Regions from separate parts of the Pseudomonas sp. Fl5BN2 genome, predicted to be linked through region 1. Evidence: predicted binding sites of a transcription regulator. Region 1 holds the regulator's gene; each other region holds the start of a gene.
The links. Region 1 encodes FliA, which starts transcription of late flagellar genes. Its sites were predicted from a motif close to CTAAAGTTTNNNNNNNNNNNGCCGNTAA; they were not measured.
Positions count from the first base shown of each region.

Region 2: flgM (flagellar biosynthesis anti-sigma factor FlgM) is a predicted target of FliA. The motif match lies at 1,970-1,997, and genes of this name have one in related genera.
Region 3: GV819_RS10730 (methyl-accepting chemotaxis protein) is a predicted target of FliA. The motif match lies at 1,533-1,560, and genes of this name have one in related genera.
Region 4: GV819_RS02495 (methyl-accepting chemotaxis protein) is a predicted target of FliA. The motif match lies at 2,437-2,464, and genes of this name have one in related genera.

Region 1 covers NZ_JAAARL010000002.1:331,508-335,663, forward strand. Annotated here, with positions in the region: gene GV819_RS03875 (chemotaxis protein CheA) at 1-931, opposite strand, end outside; gene GV819_RS03880 (protein phosphatase CheZ) at 944-1,732, opposite strand; gene GV819_RS03885 (chemotaxis response regulator CheY) at 1,763-2,134, opposite strand; gene fliA (RNA polymerase sigma factor FliA) at 2,301-3,041, opposite strand; gene fleN (flagellar synthesis regulator FleN) at 3,038-3,868, opposite strand; gene flhF (flagellar biosynthesis protein FlhF) at 3,987-4,156, opposite strand, start outside.
Region 2 covers NZ_JAAARL010000006.1:127,535-131,690, forward strand. Annotated here, with positions in the region: gene cheR (protein-glutamate O-methyltransferase CheR) at 1-73, opposite strand, end outside; gene GV819_RS10410 (chemotaxis protein CheV) at 117-1,049, opposite strand; gene flgA (flagellar basal body P-ring formation chaperone FlgA) at 1,125-1,886, shown strand; gene flgM (flagellar biosynthesis anti-sigma factor FlgM) at 2,036-2,353, shown strand; gene GV819_RS10425 (flagella synthesis protein FlgN) at 2,402-2,869, shown strand; gene GV819_RS10430 (flagellar brake protein) at 2,966-3,712, shown strand; gene GV819_RS10435 (MFS transporter) at 3,771-4,156, opposite strand, start outside.
Region 3 covers NZ_JAAARL010000006.1:189,564-193,719, reverse strand. Annotated here, with positions in the region: gene GV819_RS10740 (inorganic phosphate transporter) at 1-130, opposite strand, end outside; gene GV819_RS10735 (transporter) at 375-1,397, opposite strand; gene GV819_RS10730 (methyl-accepting chemotaxis protein) at 1,670-3,295, shown strand; gene GV819_RS10725 (hypothetical protein) at 3,404-3,853, shown strand; gene GV819_RS10720 (GAF domain-containing sensor histidine kinase) at 3,850-4,156, opposite strand, start outside.
Region 4 covers NZ_JAAARL010000002.1:29,606-33,761, reverse strand. Annotated here, with positions in the region: gene GV819_RS02500 (alpha/beta family hydrolase) at 1-664, shown strand, start outside; gene GV819_RS02495 (methyl-accepting chemotaxis protein) at 841-2,406, opposite strand; gene GV819_RS02490 (CPBP family intramembrane glutamic endopeptidase) at 2,625-3,416, opposite strand; gene acnA (aconitate hydratase AcnA) at 3,597-4,156, opposite strand, start outside.

The sequences.
Region 1 (4,156 bases):
CTGCAGGTTTCGCCGCACCCGGAGTTTCAGAGAACTTGCCCTTGCCGTGTAACTCATCCAGCAGGGATTCGAATTCGTGATCGCTGATCAGGTCGCCACCCGCTGCGGCGGCGCTAGGCACCACTGCTGCAGGTACCGCGGCCACTGCCGACTCCAGAGCATCGACAGCAAAGCTGCCCTTGCCATGCAGTTGGTCCAGCAAGGCTTCGAATTCGTCATCGGTGATTTCATCACCACCGGCGGCCGCACCACTGGCGGCCTGGGCCGCTGCAGGTACTACCGCATCAGGTGCGAACTGACCCTTGCCGTGCAACTGGTCCAGCAGCGACTCGAACTCGGCATCGGTGATTTCATCGCCGGCCGGCTCACCTTGCGCCACTGCTGCGGCGGGCACTGACTCGGCGTCGGCCTTGGCGGCATTCAGCGAATCGAGCAGGAGTTCGAATTCGTTGTCGGTGATATCACCCTCTGAGCTTTGGGCCTCAGGCTCGACAACGGCTGGAGCCACCTCCTCCACAGCTGGCGCTGCAGGTTCGGCGCCGGCGGGCTCTGCCAGGCGCGCCAAGGCGGCCAGCAGTTCCGGGGTCGCAGCGGTAATTGCGGTGCGCTCACGGACCTGGCTGAACATACCGTTCACCGCATCCAGAGCCTCAAGCACCACGTCCATCAATTCCGAATCGACACGCCTCTCACCCTTGCGCAGGATGTCGAAGACGTTCTCGGCGATGTGGCAGCACTCCACCAGCTCATTGAGCTGGAGGAAGCCGGCGCCCCCTTTAACAGTGTGAAAACCGCGAAAAATTGCATTGAGCAAGTCCGCATCATCTGGCCGGCTTTCCAGCTCGACCAGTTGTTCGGACAATAGCTCTAGAATCTCGCCGGCCTCAACCAGGAAATCCTGAAGGATCTCTTCATCGGCGCCGAAGCTCATTAATGGGTGCTCCTAGAATCCAAGGCTGGAAAGCAAATCGTCTACATCGTCCTGACCGGACATAACGTCTTCCCGTTTATCGGCATGAATCTGTGGACCTTCACCCTTGGCGAGATGTTTTTGCGGATCTTTTTCAGCGAGGATCGATTCGCGGTCATGTTCGATACCGGCAAAACGATCGACCTGGCTGGCCATCAACACCAGTTTGAGCAGATTACTTTCGACTTCCGTGACCAACTGGGTCACACGCTTGATTACCTGGCCGGTCAGGTCCTGGTAATCCTGCGCCAACAGAATGTCGTTGAGGTGGCCCGAGACGGTGCGATTTTCCTGCTCGCTGCGAGTCAGAAAAGCGTCGACCCGACGCGCCAGCTCACGGAACTCTTCAGCCCCGACCTCGCGCCGCATGAAGCGTCCCCAGTCCGCGCTCAAGGCCTGTGCTTCAGTGCTCAGGCCGTTGACCAGCGGGGTGCTGCTCTCTACCAGGTCCATAGTGCGGTTGGCAGCGGCTTCCGTCAGCCGAACCACATAGGACAGGCGCTCGGTGGCATCCGTGATCTGTGAAACTTCCTCGGCTTGCGGCATGTGCGGGTCAATCTGAAAATTGACGATCGCGCTATGCAGCTCGCGGGTGAGCTTGCCCACTTCCTGGTACAGGCCACGGTCACGGGTCTGATTAAGCTCATGGATCAATTGCACTGCGTCGCCGAATCTGCCCTTTTCAAGGCTCTCGACCAGTTCCAGGGCGTGCTTTTTCAGGGTCGACTCAAAGTCGTCCAGTGAAGATTCGTTATGCTCCATAGCTCCCCCGTGGCGGAATGGCTACGCACATCAACCGATGCGCTCGAAGATCTTTTCGATCTTCTCTTTCAACGCCTGGGCCGTGAATGGTTTGACCACATAGCCGTTCACCCCGGCCTGGGCAGCTTCGATGATCTGCTCGCGCTTGGCTTCGGCAGTTACCATCAACACCGGCAGGTGCTTGAGCTTTTCATCGGCACGCACGTGGCGCAGCAGGTCGATACCGGTCATGCCGGGCATGTTCCAGTCCGTTACCAGAAAGTCGATGCTTCCGCTGTTGAGTACCGGAATGGCGGTGGTGCCATCGTCGGCCTCGACCGTGTTGGTGAAACCCAGATCACGCAACAGGTTTTTTATGATCCGCCGCATCGTTGAAAAGTCATCAACGATGAGGATTTTCATGTTCTTGTCCAATTCGACCTCCAAGCAGTCTTAAACGCGTCCAGCACCTGAACGCGCCATTCAATCAATTCGGCATAACACACAACGACTGCATGAAGCACATACTGCAAAACCGGTGCTGCGCCTGGCCCCACCGGTCTTGATCGCAGTGTCCCCACACTGCCTGTCAGCGCGCTCGCCACTCCCCCAAACGCCCCCGCAAGCGGGCTGCGCACTGGCTGTGTAACTGGCTGACCCGCGATTCGCTGACCCCCAGGACCTCACCGATTTCCTTGAGGTTCAGCTCTTCGTCGTAGTACAGCGCCAACACCAGTCGCTCGCGCTCCGGCAAATTGGCAATCGCATCCGCCAACGCGGCCTGGAAGCGTTCATCCTCCAGGTCTCGTGACGGCTCGAGATGAGCACTGGCGCCATCCTCGTGCAGCCCTTCATGCTCGCCGTCCTGCAACAGATCGTCGAAACTGAACAGGCGACTGCCCAAGGTGTCGTTCAAAATCCCGTAATAATCGTCGAGACTCAATTGAAGTTCGGCCGCAACTTCGTGATCTTTAGCGTCACGACCGGTTTTAGCTTCAATTGCGCGAATTGCATCACTGACCATGCGCGTATTACGGTGCACCGAACGGGGTGCCCAGTCGCCTTTACGGACCTCATCGAGCATCGCCCCACGAATCCGGATACCGGCGTAGGTTTCAAAGCTCGCGCCCTTGCTCGCATCGTATTTGGTCGACACTTCGAGCAAACCGATCATCCCGGCCTGAATCAGGTCTTCCACCTGAACACTGGCCGGCAACCGCGCCAGCAGGTGATAGGCGATACGCTTGACCAGAGGCGCATAGCGCTCGATCAATTCGTACTGGCTATCACGCGCCGACTTCTTGTAAAGGTTGTAGCCACTGGCAGTCATAGCACCGGTCCCGCTGTTTGATGCACTAGCCGCTCGACAAAAAATTCCAGATGCCCGCGAGGGTTCGCCGGCAACGGCCAGGTATCGACTTTTTGCGCGATGGCCTTGAACGCCAATGCACACTTCGAACGAGGAAAGGCTTCATAGACCGCACGCTGCTTTTGCACGGCCTTGCGTACGCTTTCGTCGTAGGGAACTGCGCCGACGTATTGTAAAGCCACGTCCAGGAAGCGATCCGTGACCTTGGTCAATTTTGCAAACAAGTTGCGCCCTTCTTGAGGGCTCTGTGCCATGTTGGCCAGGACCCGGAAACGATTCATGCCGTAGTCGCGATTGAGCAGCTTGATCAGCGCATAGGCATCGGTGATCGAGGTCGGCTCGTCACAGACCACCAGCAATACTTCCTGGGCCGCGCGAACAAAACTGACTACCGAGTCACCAATACCCGCAGCGGTGTCAATCACCAGCACATCGAGATTGTCGCCAATGTCACTGAAGGCCTGGATCAGGCCCGCGTGCTGGGCGGGGCTCAGGTGCACCATGCTCTGGGTACCCGAGGCGGCCGGGACAATGCGGATGCCGCCAGGCCCCTGGAGCAGCACATCGCGCAGCTCGCAGCGACCCTCGATGACATCGGCGAGGGTGTGTTTGGGAGTCAGCCCCAGCAGGACATCGACGTTGGCCAGACCCAGGTCGGCGTCCAGCAGCAACACCCGCCGACCCAGCTCAGCCAGAGCCAGGGACAAGTTTACTGACACGTTAGTCTTGCCGACGCCACCTTTGCCGCCGGTCACCGCAATCACCTGTACGGGATGCATGCTGCCCATGTTCTTTCTTTACCTTGTCTTACTTAGACGGGGCCACATAACTGGCTGCGCGTTCACCATTGGAACAATGCATGGCAGACCATCGATGTAGATACAGTGCAATCTATTCATGCTTACCTCAGCCAACCCGCTTGGTCGAGCTGTGGTAAAGGTCAGCGAACATGTCGGCCATGGCTTCTTCGCTGGGTTCTTCCTGCATCTGCACACTCACTGCGCGACTCACCAGTTGGTGTCGGCGTGGCAGGTGCAAGTCGTCAGGAATCCGCGGCCCATCGGTCAGATAGGCAA
Region 2 (4,156 bases), on a different contig from region 1:
CCCCGAGCAAAATACCACAGGCTTTTTCCAGGAAGACCCGGAACTGTTCAAAATCCAAATTACCCGTAGACAATGCTGCCGCCTCTTAAATCTATGTCCGCCAAGGGCTGGTGCCCTCAGCTATGGTCTGCTGCTTTGATCCGGTCGACTACCCGGGATGCCAGGTCATCAGGGCGGAACTTGGCAAGGAAGTCATCGGCACCGACCTTCTTCACCATCGCCTGATTGAATACGCCTGACAACGAAGTATGCAGGATGATATGCAGCTTTTGCATGCGTGGATCGTTGCGTATCTCGGCCGTGAGGGTGTAGCCGTCCATTTCAGGCATCTCGATGTCGGAAATCATCATGAGGAACTCATCTTCCGGCTTCTTGCCCTCATCCACCAACTTGCGCAGATAGTCCAGTGCCTGCCGACCATCATTCAAGGCCACCACTTCAACACCCACAGTCTGCAGGCAACGAGTGACCTGCTTGCGCGCCACCGACGAGTCGTCGACGGTTAGCACCCGCAGGGAAACTGCCTTGTGCTGGGTCTCGACATCCACCACACCGACCGAAATCGCTTCGGAAGTAGGTGCGACTTCCGCGAGCACCTTCTCCACGTCGATGATCTCGACCAGTTGGTTATCCACCCGGGTCACCGCCGTCAGGTAGTGATCACGCCCGGTACCCTTGGGCGGCGGATGAATCTCTTCCCAGTTCATATTGACGATGCGTTCCACTGAGCGCACCAGAAACCCCTGGGTCTTGGTGTTGTACTCAGTGATGATGACGAACGGATTGCTCTGATCTTTCAATCCGCCAGAGCCAGTGGCCATTGCCAGATCCAGGATCGGAATGGTCGCCCCTCGAATATTCGCGACACCGCACACCACAGGACTGGATTTGGGCATCACGGTCAGCTTGGGGCATTGCAGCACCTCGCGAACCTTGAATACGTTGATCCCGTAGAGCTGCCCCCCATCAAGACGGAAAAGCAACAGCTCCAGGCGATTCTGCCCAACCAATTGCGTGCGCTGGTTCACCGAATCCATTACACCAGCCATGCCCAGACTCCCCAAAGCTTTAAGATCCGACGCACGCTCATTACTAAACGGCACGGGGCTTGCTTTTTAACTGTTATGAACGCCAAAACGACATTTTTCCGACGCCTGACATCACACTACCGCAAATTGCTTTGCGGGTTGTCGGCGCTGTGCATTTTAAACCCTGGCAGCCCTGCCGTTGCTGACTCGCTCACCCTGCCTGATCTTCTTATCGGCGTCACTCAAGGGTTTCTTGAATTCACGGTAGAAGACTATCTGGCCACCAGTCAAACGGAAGGACGCTACGAAATCCAGGTTAACCAACTGGACCCGCGCATGCACATGCCCGCTTGCGACAAGGAATTGACAGCAAGCCTGGAAAGTCCGGCGCAGCCACTAGGACGGGTCACGGTCAAGGTACGCTGCGAAGGCGCCTCGCCCTGGACGGTGTTTGTACCGGCGCAGGTCAAACTGTTTCGCGAAGTTGTTACCAGCTCGCGCGCCCTTAAACGTACTGGAATCATCGAACCGGACGATGTGGTATTGCGCGAGCGGGATATCAGCCAGAACAATCAGGGCTACTTGACCTCGGTGGACCAAGCCATTGGGCAGAAACTTGTCCGACCAATGGTAGCCGACCAACTCATCACCCTGGCTCACCTGGAGCAGGCCGAAGTGGTGCGCAAAGGCGACCAGGTGGTGATTTCGGCACGCAGCGGCACCTTGAATGTACGAATGCCGGGCGAGGCGCTGTCCAACGGCGGCATGAGCGAGCAGATCCGGGTCAAGAACTTGAACTCGCAGCGAGTGATCAAGGCGCGCGTCACCGCCCCCGGACAAGTGGAAGTGGCTATGTAGTGACTGGCGCTAGGCCCACTCGTTCCCTAAACTGTGGTCGATAACGGGTCGCAGATACCTGCGCTGGCTTGTCGAGATTTGGCCTAAAGTTTTTCAGGGTTTGGCCGAAAACATGGCAAGCGTCCAAATACCCAGAGGTTTTCTCCATCATGGTCATCGACTTCAGCCGTTTAAACAGCTCCCCTTCACTGACAGGCAGTACGCGTACTAGCGCCAGCAAGGAAACCGGCGATGCCGGTAAATCCACGCCGCTGACGACTTCGGCCGAGACCAGCAAAAGCGGAGAATCAGTACACCTCAGCAATGAGGCTCAACAGTTGCAGAAAATCACTGACAAGCTGCGCGATCAGCCTGCTGTCGACAAAGCCCGGGTGGCCGAGTTGAAGCAAGCCATTGCCGATGGCAGCTATAAGGTCGATAGCAACCGTATAGCCAGCAAACTGCTTAATTTCGAAGCCCTGCGCTAGCCACAGGCTTGCGCTAGGCTTTTGGACGCTTAACCCCCAAGGCCAGCCATGCACGACACCAATCTACTGCAACTGATCAACGATGACTTTGCTCCAGCTCAACACTTGCTGGAGCTGCTGAAAGCCGAATCCGTAGCCCTGCACGGCCGCGACATGCCGCTGTTGGAAAATATTCTGGCGCAGAAGCAAGCCCTGGTCATTTTGCTGGAACAGCATGGCCGCAAACGCACAGAGATCCTCGCGAGCCTGAACCTGCCGACCAATCGAGCCGGCCTCGAGCAACTGGCCAGCCACTCAAGCCTGGGTGAGCAACTGCTTGAGCAGGGCAATCTCCTTACCCAACTGCTGGCCGACTGCCAAGCCACCAACGAGCTCAACGGTCGATCGATCCAGATTCAGCAAGCCACCACCGCCAACCAGTTGAAAATCCTCAATGGCGGCGAACCTCCAGCCCTCTATGACGCCCGCGGCTCTACCTCAATGCTTGCGAAGCCCCGCCCACTCAGTCAGGCTTAAGCCCCAAAAATGAGCGCGCGCTACCAAGCCGTGAAACATGCTGGCAAAATGCCAGCTCATGCGTGTTGTTGTATTTTGTCTGGAGATTGATGAACCGTGTTCAACGCCTCAAACGCGGAAGATGCTCCGCAGCCACCTAAGGTGCTCACCACTGCGTTGGAAATTTCCTCCAACCTGCGGTTGCTGCAAGAGAGCCATGACCCACTGATCATCACTTTCCACGAGCGTAGCCAGCGCTTCCAAAGCTATCTGGTGGAAGTGGACCGCGAGAGCAACATGATTGCCCTCGACGAGATGATTCCCCGCGACGGCGAACGCTTCATGTTGGCGGGCGAGCCATTTCGCGTTGAAGGCTTCCATGAGGGTGTACGCATTGCCTGGGAAAGCAACGGCCTGCCAACCCTGGATGAATCCAACGGCGGCCGCTGCTACCATACCGCGCTGCCGGACGAAGTGGTTTACCACCAACGTCGAAACGCCTTCCGTGCCGCACTGAAGTTGGCACAACTGGTGGATATCGAACTTAGCGGCGAGAAACTAAAATCGCCCCTCAACGGTAAACTGCTGGACATTTCCGCCACCGGTTGCAAGTTGCGCTTCGACGGCGACATTTCCTCGCACCTGCAACTGGGCCAGGTCTATGAGCGCTTTATCGCAGCCCTGCCCTTCGGCAGCATGACCGCTCCAGTTGAATTGCGTTACCTGCACCATGAGGAACGCATCAACACGACCTTTGCCGGTGTGCGCTTTCATAACATGAGCGGCCTGGTACAGCGTCAGGTCGAGCGCTTCGTCTATCAACTGCAGCGCGAAGCGCGGCGCTTCGATAAAGACGACATCTAATCACCAGGCATCAATGAAAACGGGCAGTGCCTTGCGGCACTGCCCGTTTTTTTTGGCGCTAAGGCCTGGCCCCACTGAGATGATCCCGCGCGCACTCCTCAAGCGGCACCTCATCCACCACTTCTGGCATGTCGGGCGCCTCTGACTCCGGCTCCCCAGGTGCCGCGTCTGGCGCAGGCGTGGTCTGCATTTGATCCTGAACCACCTGCTCATCCACTCGCGGATCGAGGGCCGCCACCAAAGGCGAACTGGACATGCTGTCCGGCATCGCCACGTGGTGCAGTGGCGCATCGTCCACCTGATGCAGATTGGTCACAGCCTTTGGCCGGATCCGCCAAACCAGGACCAGCGCAAAGAAACTGAAGAAGGCGTAGAGCATCTGACTGCCGAACAACTTCATCAGCACCCCCGCAGCCAGCGGCCCGATACTCGCCCCCACGCCAT
Region 3 (4,156 bases), on a different contig from region 1:
AGGCGGTAAACAGCAAGCCCATGGCGAGTACGGCGAAGAACATCACCAGGGCAAACGGTCCGTTCTTTTTATCCAGATGCGGTTTGACGTCAAGGCTGGGGGATGCGGCAGTCAGGGACGGGGTGGCCATTGCTGGACAATCCTGTTGCTGGAAGGAGTGTCACCCATGATCGTTGCCAAATGTTACAGGGAGACTGCCTCAGGTCAGTGTTTACGCGATTGAGCCGTTCCGTTGATCCATTCGAGCCCGCCGCCATCATGGCGGCCATCGCAATCATCGCGTAGGAGCTGGCTTGCCAGCGAAGAGGCCCTTGAACCAGCCGCCGGCCTTGTGCTCGCCTTCGCCGGCAAGCCGGCTCCTACAGGGGGGAGTTTCAGTAGTCCTGACGCTTGCGGAAGGCCCAGCGTCCGGCAATCACGGTGAAGGTGGCCACCAGCGCCACCAGGATCCAGAAACCCTCCGGGTCGCCGGAGAGGGGAATACCGCCGACGTTCATGCCGAAGAAACCGGCGATGATGTTGATCGGCAAGGCCAGTACCGTGACCACGGTCAGGGTGAACAGGGTACGGTTGGTCTGTTCGTTGAGGTTGGCGGCGATCTCTTCCTGCAGCAGTTTGATCCGCTCTCCGAGGACCGTGAGGTCGTTGATGATCAGAGCGAATTCTTCGGTGGACTTGCGCAGCTCCTTGACGTCTTCCTTCTGCAGCCATTGCGGCGGGCGGTTCAGCAGGCGCAGCAGCGAGCCCGGCTCCAGGGCCAACAGCCGTTGCAGGCGCACCAGCACCCGGCGCATGGCCCCCAGTTCCGCCCGGTTGCTGGAGACCCTTGCCGCCAGCAGTTGGTCTTCGATCTGGTCGACGCTGAGGCTGGTCTTGCGCACGATCTGGGTCAGCACTTCGCCCTGGTCCCGCAGCAGGTGTGCCAGCAGTTCCAGGGGTGAGCGAAAGCGTTCCCCGGCCTTGACCGATGAGCGCAGCTTGTCCACCGAGTGCAGCGGTTGCAGGCGGGCGCTGATGATCAGGTTGCTGCGCACGCAGACCCACAGGGTGGAGATGTCCGAGGAGACCATGCTGCTGAAGTTGAACACCACGTCGTTGACCACTGCCAGCAGAGCCGAGTCGACATGTTCGATACGGGTCGAGCGCGAGCCTTCGTGCAGGGCTTCGAAGAACTCGTCCGGCAGTTGCAGGTGGGCCTTCATCCAGCGTTCGCAGGCAGCGTGGGCCAGGTTCAGGTGCAGCCAGAGGAATTCATTGCTGTCTTGCGGTTGTTGCAGGGCTTGCAGGGCCTTGGCGGAATCCAGTTCACGGCCGCGTTCACCGCTACGAAAGCTGAAACCGTAGAGCAGGCCAAACAGATCGGAATCGCGGTGACTCTGGTCGATGCTGTGATTCATGGGGTCTCGCAGGAGGGACAGTGCCTGGCGCGAATTTCACCGGTTCACTTGGACCCCATCATGGCAAGGCTCTTTGACAGTTTTGTGACGTTTTGAAGTGCACCATGGGCCGTGACATACCGATGGTCGGCGGCGCTCAAGATTATTTCGCGGGTGCCGATCACGCTCACATGCAATACGCAGTCGATCCGCCTCGAATGTGCCTGACAGGGATGTCAGAACCTACGCAAGCCCCATCGGGCCTGCTCTATCCCTGCTATGAGATTTCCTCGATGTTTTTGCAAAAATCCCTGAGAGCGCAAATTCTTGCCCTGCTGAGCGGTAGCCTGTTGGCGATGCTGTTGATCGCCCTGGCGAGCTTTCACTTGCTGTCCGGTGGCGTGCAGAGCTACCGCCAGTTGATCGAGGGCCCGCTGCACAGTTCGCAGTTGATTGATGAGGCCAACCTGCAATTCAAGAGTCAGGTGCAGGAGTGGAAGAACGTGCTGCTGCGGGGCAAGCAGCCCCAGGAGATGAACAAGTACTGGCAGTTGTTCGAAGATCGTCAGCGGGATGTGCAGAACATCCTCGGTCAGCTGGCGCAGACCCCGGGGCTCGATGCAGTCCTCAAGAGCCGGGTACAGCGTCTGGCGGAGGAGCACCGGCTGTTGGCTGCGGCCTATCAGAAGGGGCGTGATGCCTATGTTGCGGGCGGGGCTGATCCGAGTGCCGGCGACGCCGCAGTCAAGGGCGTGGACCGGGCTGCCAGCGAGCAGATGAGTGAGCTGGTGACCGAGTTGCGCAAGCACGGCGAACAGCAATCGCAAGAGATCAGCGCAGCGGCCGACCGTACGGTGTGGCTGGGCATCCTGGTGATGCTCGCTTCTGGCCTGCTGATCGGTCTGCTCAGCCTGTGGCTGGTCAACCGCAGCCTGGTGCAGCCGATCCGCGAGTTGATCGATTATGTTGCGCAGCTCAGCCGTGGGCAGTTCTCCCAGCGGGTGGCCAGCGAGCGCCAGGATGAGTTGGGCAAGCTGGCGATGGCCGCCAATACCTTGCGCGATTTCCTCGCCCAGACCTTCAGCAGCCTGCAGCGCAGCGCTTCGGACCTAGACAGCTCCAGTGGCGAGCTCAACTCCATCGCCACCTTGATGTCCCAGGGCACCAACGAGCAGTTCAGCCGCACCGATCAGGTGGCCACGGCGATGAACGAGATGTCCGCCACCGCCCAGGAAGTGGCGCGCCATGCTGCCGATGCTGCACGCGCAGCGGACGATGCCGACCAGTCGGCGCAGCAGGGTGAGCAGGTGATGCAGAGCACCATCCACACCATCACCCAGATGCGTGGCGAGATCGCCAACACCGCCTCGGTGATCCGTCGTCTGGAAGCCGACAGTGGGCGTATCGGCAAGGTGCTGGAAGTGATTCAGGGGATCGCCGAACAGACCAACCTGCTGGCCCTCAACGCCGCCATCGAAGCCGCCCGGGCCGGAGAGGCCGGGCGTGGTTTTGCGGTGGTCGCCGATGAGGTACGCAGCCTGGCCCAGCGCACTGCCGCCTCGATTACCGAGATCAACCAGATCATCCAGACCGTGCAGACCGGGGCGGTGGACGCGGCCCAGGCCATCGAGAGTGGCCAGTCCCGCAGCGAGCAGAGTGTGCAGCAGGTGACCCAGGCCGGGGCCATGCTGGAACGCATCACCGAGGCGGTGGAAGCGATTCGCGACATGAATCGGCAGATCGCGACCGCTGCCGAGGAACAGACCTCGGTGGCCGAGGATATTTCCCGCAACCTCACCGAGATCACCTCCATTGCCAGTACCAATCTCGACAACGTTCAGCGCACTGAAGCGGCAAGCCGCAATCTGCATGGCCTGTCGGCACAACTGAACGAGGTGACGGCGCGTTTGAGCGCCTGAGGCCAGTCTTCCTGTATCGGCCTGCTTACCAGGCCGATACACGATCACTCTCAAGTGGCCGGGGCGTTTGTCGATGATCGGGTATCTTCCCGTATCAGGACACATGCCATGGTCAGCATCACTTCGATCTCGATCAACCAGACCCAGGTCAGCCCGACCAAGACCAGTATCGCCGGCAGCGGCAGCGCTACCAGCGAGACCTCCGCTACCACCACTGGCAGCACGACCACCGCCAGCGCTAGCGGCAAGGCGCCGGCGGCAGGGGGCGCGGCTGCGGGCGGCAGTGCCAGCAGCGAGGATTCGAGCAGCGATTCGGTGAAGGCGTTGCGCAAGCAGGTCGCCGAGCTGCAAAAGCAACTGCAGGAGCAGCAACAGCAGTTGCAGGCGGCCCAAGGCAAGCAGCAAAGCGCCGATGCCAAGGCCGCTGCAGTGGCGGCCGCGCAGTCTCAGGTGGCCAGCACCAGTGCGTCTTTGCAGACCGCTACAGCGGCCTTGCTCCAGGCACTGCAGGACTCCAGTGGCAGCACTTCGGGATCCTTGGTCAGTACCAGGGCTTAAGCCTTCAGGCTCAGTGGCAGGCTGAAACTGAACACGGTGCCTTGCTGCGGGTTGGAGACCACTTCCAATTGTCCCCCGTGGGCTTGGGCGATCTGCTGGGCAATGTACAACCCCAGGCCAAGTCCGGCCTGGGGCGTGTCGCTGACCGGGCGTGAGTAGGGCTGAAACAACCGGGGCAGGACTTGCTCGGGGATCAGTCCCTGGTTTTTCACTCGCAGCACCAACTGTTCAGACTGCTGTTCTGCCTCGACCTCTACCACGCCCTGCGCCGTACCATGGCAGATGGCGTTGGCCACCAGGTTG
Region 4 (4,156 bases), 300 kb from region 1:
GGATCAATGGGCGCAGTGCGTGCAGGAACAGGGCTGGTTGTGGGAGGTCGCCCGGGTTGCCGATCCACTGCAGGCACCGACCTTGATCCTGGCTCACGGTGCTGGCGCGCCAATGGACAGTGGGTTTATGAGTGACATGGCTGTACGCCTTGCCGGGCATGGCGTGAACGTTTTGCGCTTCGAGTTCCCGTACATGGCGCAGCGGCGTCTGGAGGGTGGCAAGCGCCCCCCCAATCCGACGCCCAGGCTGCTGGAATGCTGGCGCGAGGTGTATGCCAGGGTGCGACCTTATGTCACTGGGGTGTTGGCGGTGGGGGGCAAGTCCATGGGCGGGCGCATGGCCAGTCTGCTGGCGGATGAGCTGCAGGTCGATGCGCTGGTGTGTCTGGGTTATCCGTTCTATGCCGCGGGCAAGCCGGAGAAGCCGCGGGTGGTGCACTTGGCAGAACTGGCTACCCCGACGCTGATCGTGCAGGGTGAGCGTGACGCCTTGGGTAATCGCCAGGCGGTCGAGGCCTATTCACTGGCACCGAGTATCGAGCTGTATTGGCTGACGGCTGCTGATCACGACCTCAAGCCGCTGAAGGCCTCCGGGTTCACCCATGAGCAGCATCTTGACTCCGCTGCGGGCAAGGTTGTCGGGTTCCTGCAAGCATTGCGCTAAGACGCAGGAGGCGCGAGCTGGCTCGATATCGCTGTGCTCAGGCACTTGAAGTGCAGGGGCGGGCGTCGAGATTTTTGCCCGGCAAGCTCGCTCCTGCAGTGATGGCTGGGGTTCAGGCCCAGGCATAAAAAAACCGCAAGCAGCTGCTTGCGGTTTTTTGTCGCCGGGCCAAGGGCTCAGCGGTTGAAACGCTCCACCAGCGAGTACTGGGTATGCGCGGTGCGGGTCAGGGCTTCGCTGAGTTCGGCCGAGTGCTGGGCCTGCTCCGAAGTCTGGTCCGCCAGTTGCGCGATGGTGCTGATGTTGCGGCTGATCTCTTCGGCCACCGAGCTTTGCTCTTCGGTCGCGGCGGCGATCTGGGTGGTCATGTCGGTGATGTTGGCCACCGCTTCGCTGATGCCTACCAGTGCCTGGTCGGCTTCCAGTACCCGGGCTACACCTTCCTCCGCTTGGCGATGGCCGGCGTCCATGGTCTGCACGGCGCTGGCAGCGGTCTGCTGCAGCTTGGCGATCAGGGTGTGGATCTGTCCGGTGGATTCACTGGTGCGCTGCGCCAGTTGGCGAACCTCATCGGCTACCACGGCAAAGCCGCGGCCCATTTCCCCGGCACGGGCCGCTTCGATGGCAGCGTTCAGGGCCAGCAGGTTGGTCTGGTCGGCGATACCTTTGATCACATCCACCACGCCACCGATTTCGTCGCTGTCCTTGGCCAGTTGGGTCACGGTCACGCCGGTTTCACCGACCACCACCGACAGACGCTGGATGGCTTCGCGGGTTTCCCCGGCAATGTCCCGGCCACGACCGGTCAGGCGATTGGCTTCCTGGGTGGCATCGGCGGTGCGTTGTACGTGGCTGGCCACTTCCTGGGTGGTGGCGGCCATCTGGTTGACCGCAGTGGCCACTTGTTCAGTCTCGACCCGCTGACGCTCCAGGCCGCTGGAGCTGTTGTGGGCCAGGACGTCGGACTGTCGAGCCTGTTCGTTGAGGTGCTCGGCGGTGTCCTGCAAGCGGGTCAGGCAGGTTTTCAGACGGGCTTCCTGGCTCAGGATCGACATTTCCAGGCGTGCCTGGGCGCCACGGCTGTCGGTGTACATTTGTGCGATCAGCGGATCGGAGGTGGTCTGTTCGGCCAGGCGCAGCAGGCGTTTAAGGCCCCGCTGTTGCCAGCTCAGCCCCATCAGGCCCAGCGGTACCGAGAGCGCTGCAGCCAGGGCGAAGCCCCAATGGGAGTTGAGCCAGGCACCGATCATGAAGCTCAGTTGGCTGACCAGAATGAATGGCAGCCAGTCCTGCAGCACCGGCAGCCACTTGTCGCGTTTCGGAATGGCCGACTTGCCCTGGTTGATGCGCTGGTAGAGGGCTTCTGCGCGACGCACCTGTTCGGCCGTGGGTTTGACCCGAACCGATTCGTAACCCACCACCTGGCTGCCTTCGAACACGGGTGTCACGTAGGCATTGACCCAGTAATGGTCACCGGTCTTGCAGCGGTTCTTGACGATGCCCATCCATGGCAAGCCTTGTTTCAACGTGCCCCACATGTGCGCGAACACGGCCGCTGGCACATCAGGATGGCGGACCAGGTTGTGCGGTGCGCGAACCAGTTCTTCACGGGAAAACCCACTGATTTCGACAAAGGCGTCGTTGCAGTAGGTGATCACGCCTTTGGCGTCGGTGGTGGAAATCAACCGCTGTTGAGCCGGGAAGGTACGTTCGCGCTGAGTGACAGGCTGGTTATTACGCATGACTTTTTCAATCCGCAAGGCTTTGAGGGTTTGTCGGCCGCTTCAGCCGATTATTGAAATTATTTTTCAATAATCGGCACTGGATCCCATTAGCGGAAGGGGCCGCTTGCAAAATGCGGCGCCAGGATTTTGCCGGCGTTGGCGAGAGGCTAATCATTGACTTTCTTCCTTGGCAGTCAATAGTTCTGAAGTACTGGTTTGGGCAAATTTCCGGCGGCCTATCCGGCGAGCATCGGGTAGGTGAACAGGCCAAAGTGCAAAAGGTTGAGGCCGAAGTGAGTGGCCACCGCAGCGCCCAGGCCACCAAATCGATAGGCCAGACCGTAGCCGACTCCGGCGATGGCCGCCAGCAGCGTCCATTGCCAACCGGCCCCCAGGTGCACCAGGCCAAACAACAGGGCTGCACACAGCAGGGCCAGATTCTCGCCGTAGGGCAGGGCCTTGAAGCGTCGACTCAGGCCGCCCTGGATATAGCCACGGAACAGGGCCTCTTCCACCAGGGTCACCAGCAGCAGGTTGTTCAGTACCCATAGCCAGGCCTGATCCGGCCACTTCGGCGCCCAACTGATGATCCCCAGCAGCAGTGCACCACCCAATGCCGCGACAGCGCACAGGGTCAGGGCCAGGACCGTTGCGTATACCGACAGACGTAGCGAGCGGCGTCCGACGATCCACGGGCAGACCAGCAGCAGCCAGAAGCCAATCAGCGGCTTGTCCTGGTTGAGGTACATGGAGAAGGGCACTGCGTCATCCGTGAAGCGTTGCGGGTCAATGCCCCGGCCATTGTAGAAACCGGGCAGCCAGTGCATGGCCAGCGCCAGGGCAACGACCACAAACAGGCCGTGGCCCAGGTACTGGCCGATACGGCTGCGTTGCTGGCGCACGGCGAACCCGGCACACAGCAGCAGGAAGATCGAGAGGGCGGCCAGTAGCCCCAGTTGCCCGTAGCTCAGGGCCAGTGCGTAGCCAATGGAGAGGAGTGCCAGATACATCCATGGCAGAGCAATCATGTGGAATCCTTGTTGCGGAAGAAAGAAAGGTATTACTGAAACGTTGTTCAGCGCCGAATCTGTAGTCGTTATTGCGACCGATGAGTCAGGTTCTGAGCGGCGGCAAGTATAACCAGCTGAGTTGTACACGACAGCCCAACAAAAACACCGCCCGAAGGCGGTGTCTGGTTTTGCGCGGGATCAGGACGCGATCAGTTGCCGCAATACGTAATGCAGTATCCCTCCGGACTTGAAGTATTCGACTTCGTTCAAGGTGTCGATGCGGCACAGCACTTCGATCCGCTCCTGGCTGCCGTCCTCCCGGGTGATCACCAGGGTCAGGTTCATCCGCGGCGTCAATTGCGTGTCGCTGAGGCCGAGGATGTCCAGGGTTTCCCTGCCGGTGAGCTTCAGGCTCTTGCGGTTCTGGTCGAGTTTGAACTGCAAGGGCAGGACGCCCATGCCCACCAGGTTGGAGCGGTGGATGCGCTCGAAGCTCTCGGCGATTACTGCCTTGACCCCTAGCAGGTTGGTGCCTTTGGCGGCCCAGTCGCGGCTGGACCCGGTGCCGTATTCCTGGCCGGCGATCACCACCAATGGTGTGCCTGCTGCCTGGTACCGCATGGCGGCGTCATAGATCGCCAGTTTCTCGCCGGTGGGAATGTACAGGGTGTTGCCGCCTTCCTCGCCGCCGAGCATTTCGTTGCGAATGCGGATGTTGGCGAAAGTGCCGCGCATCATTACTTCGTGGTTGCCACGCC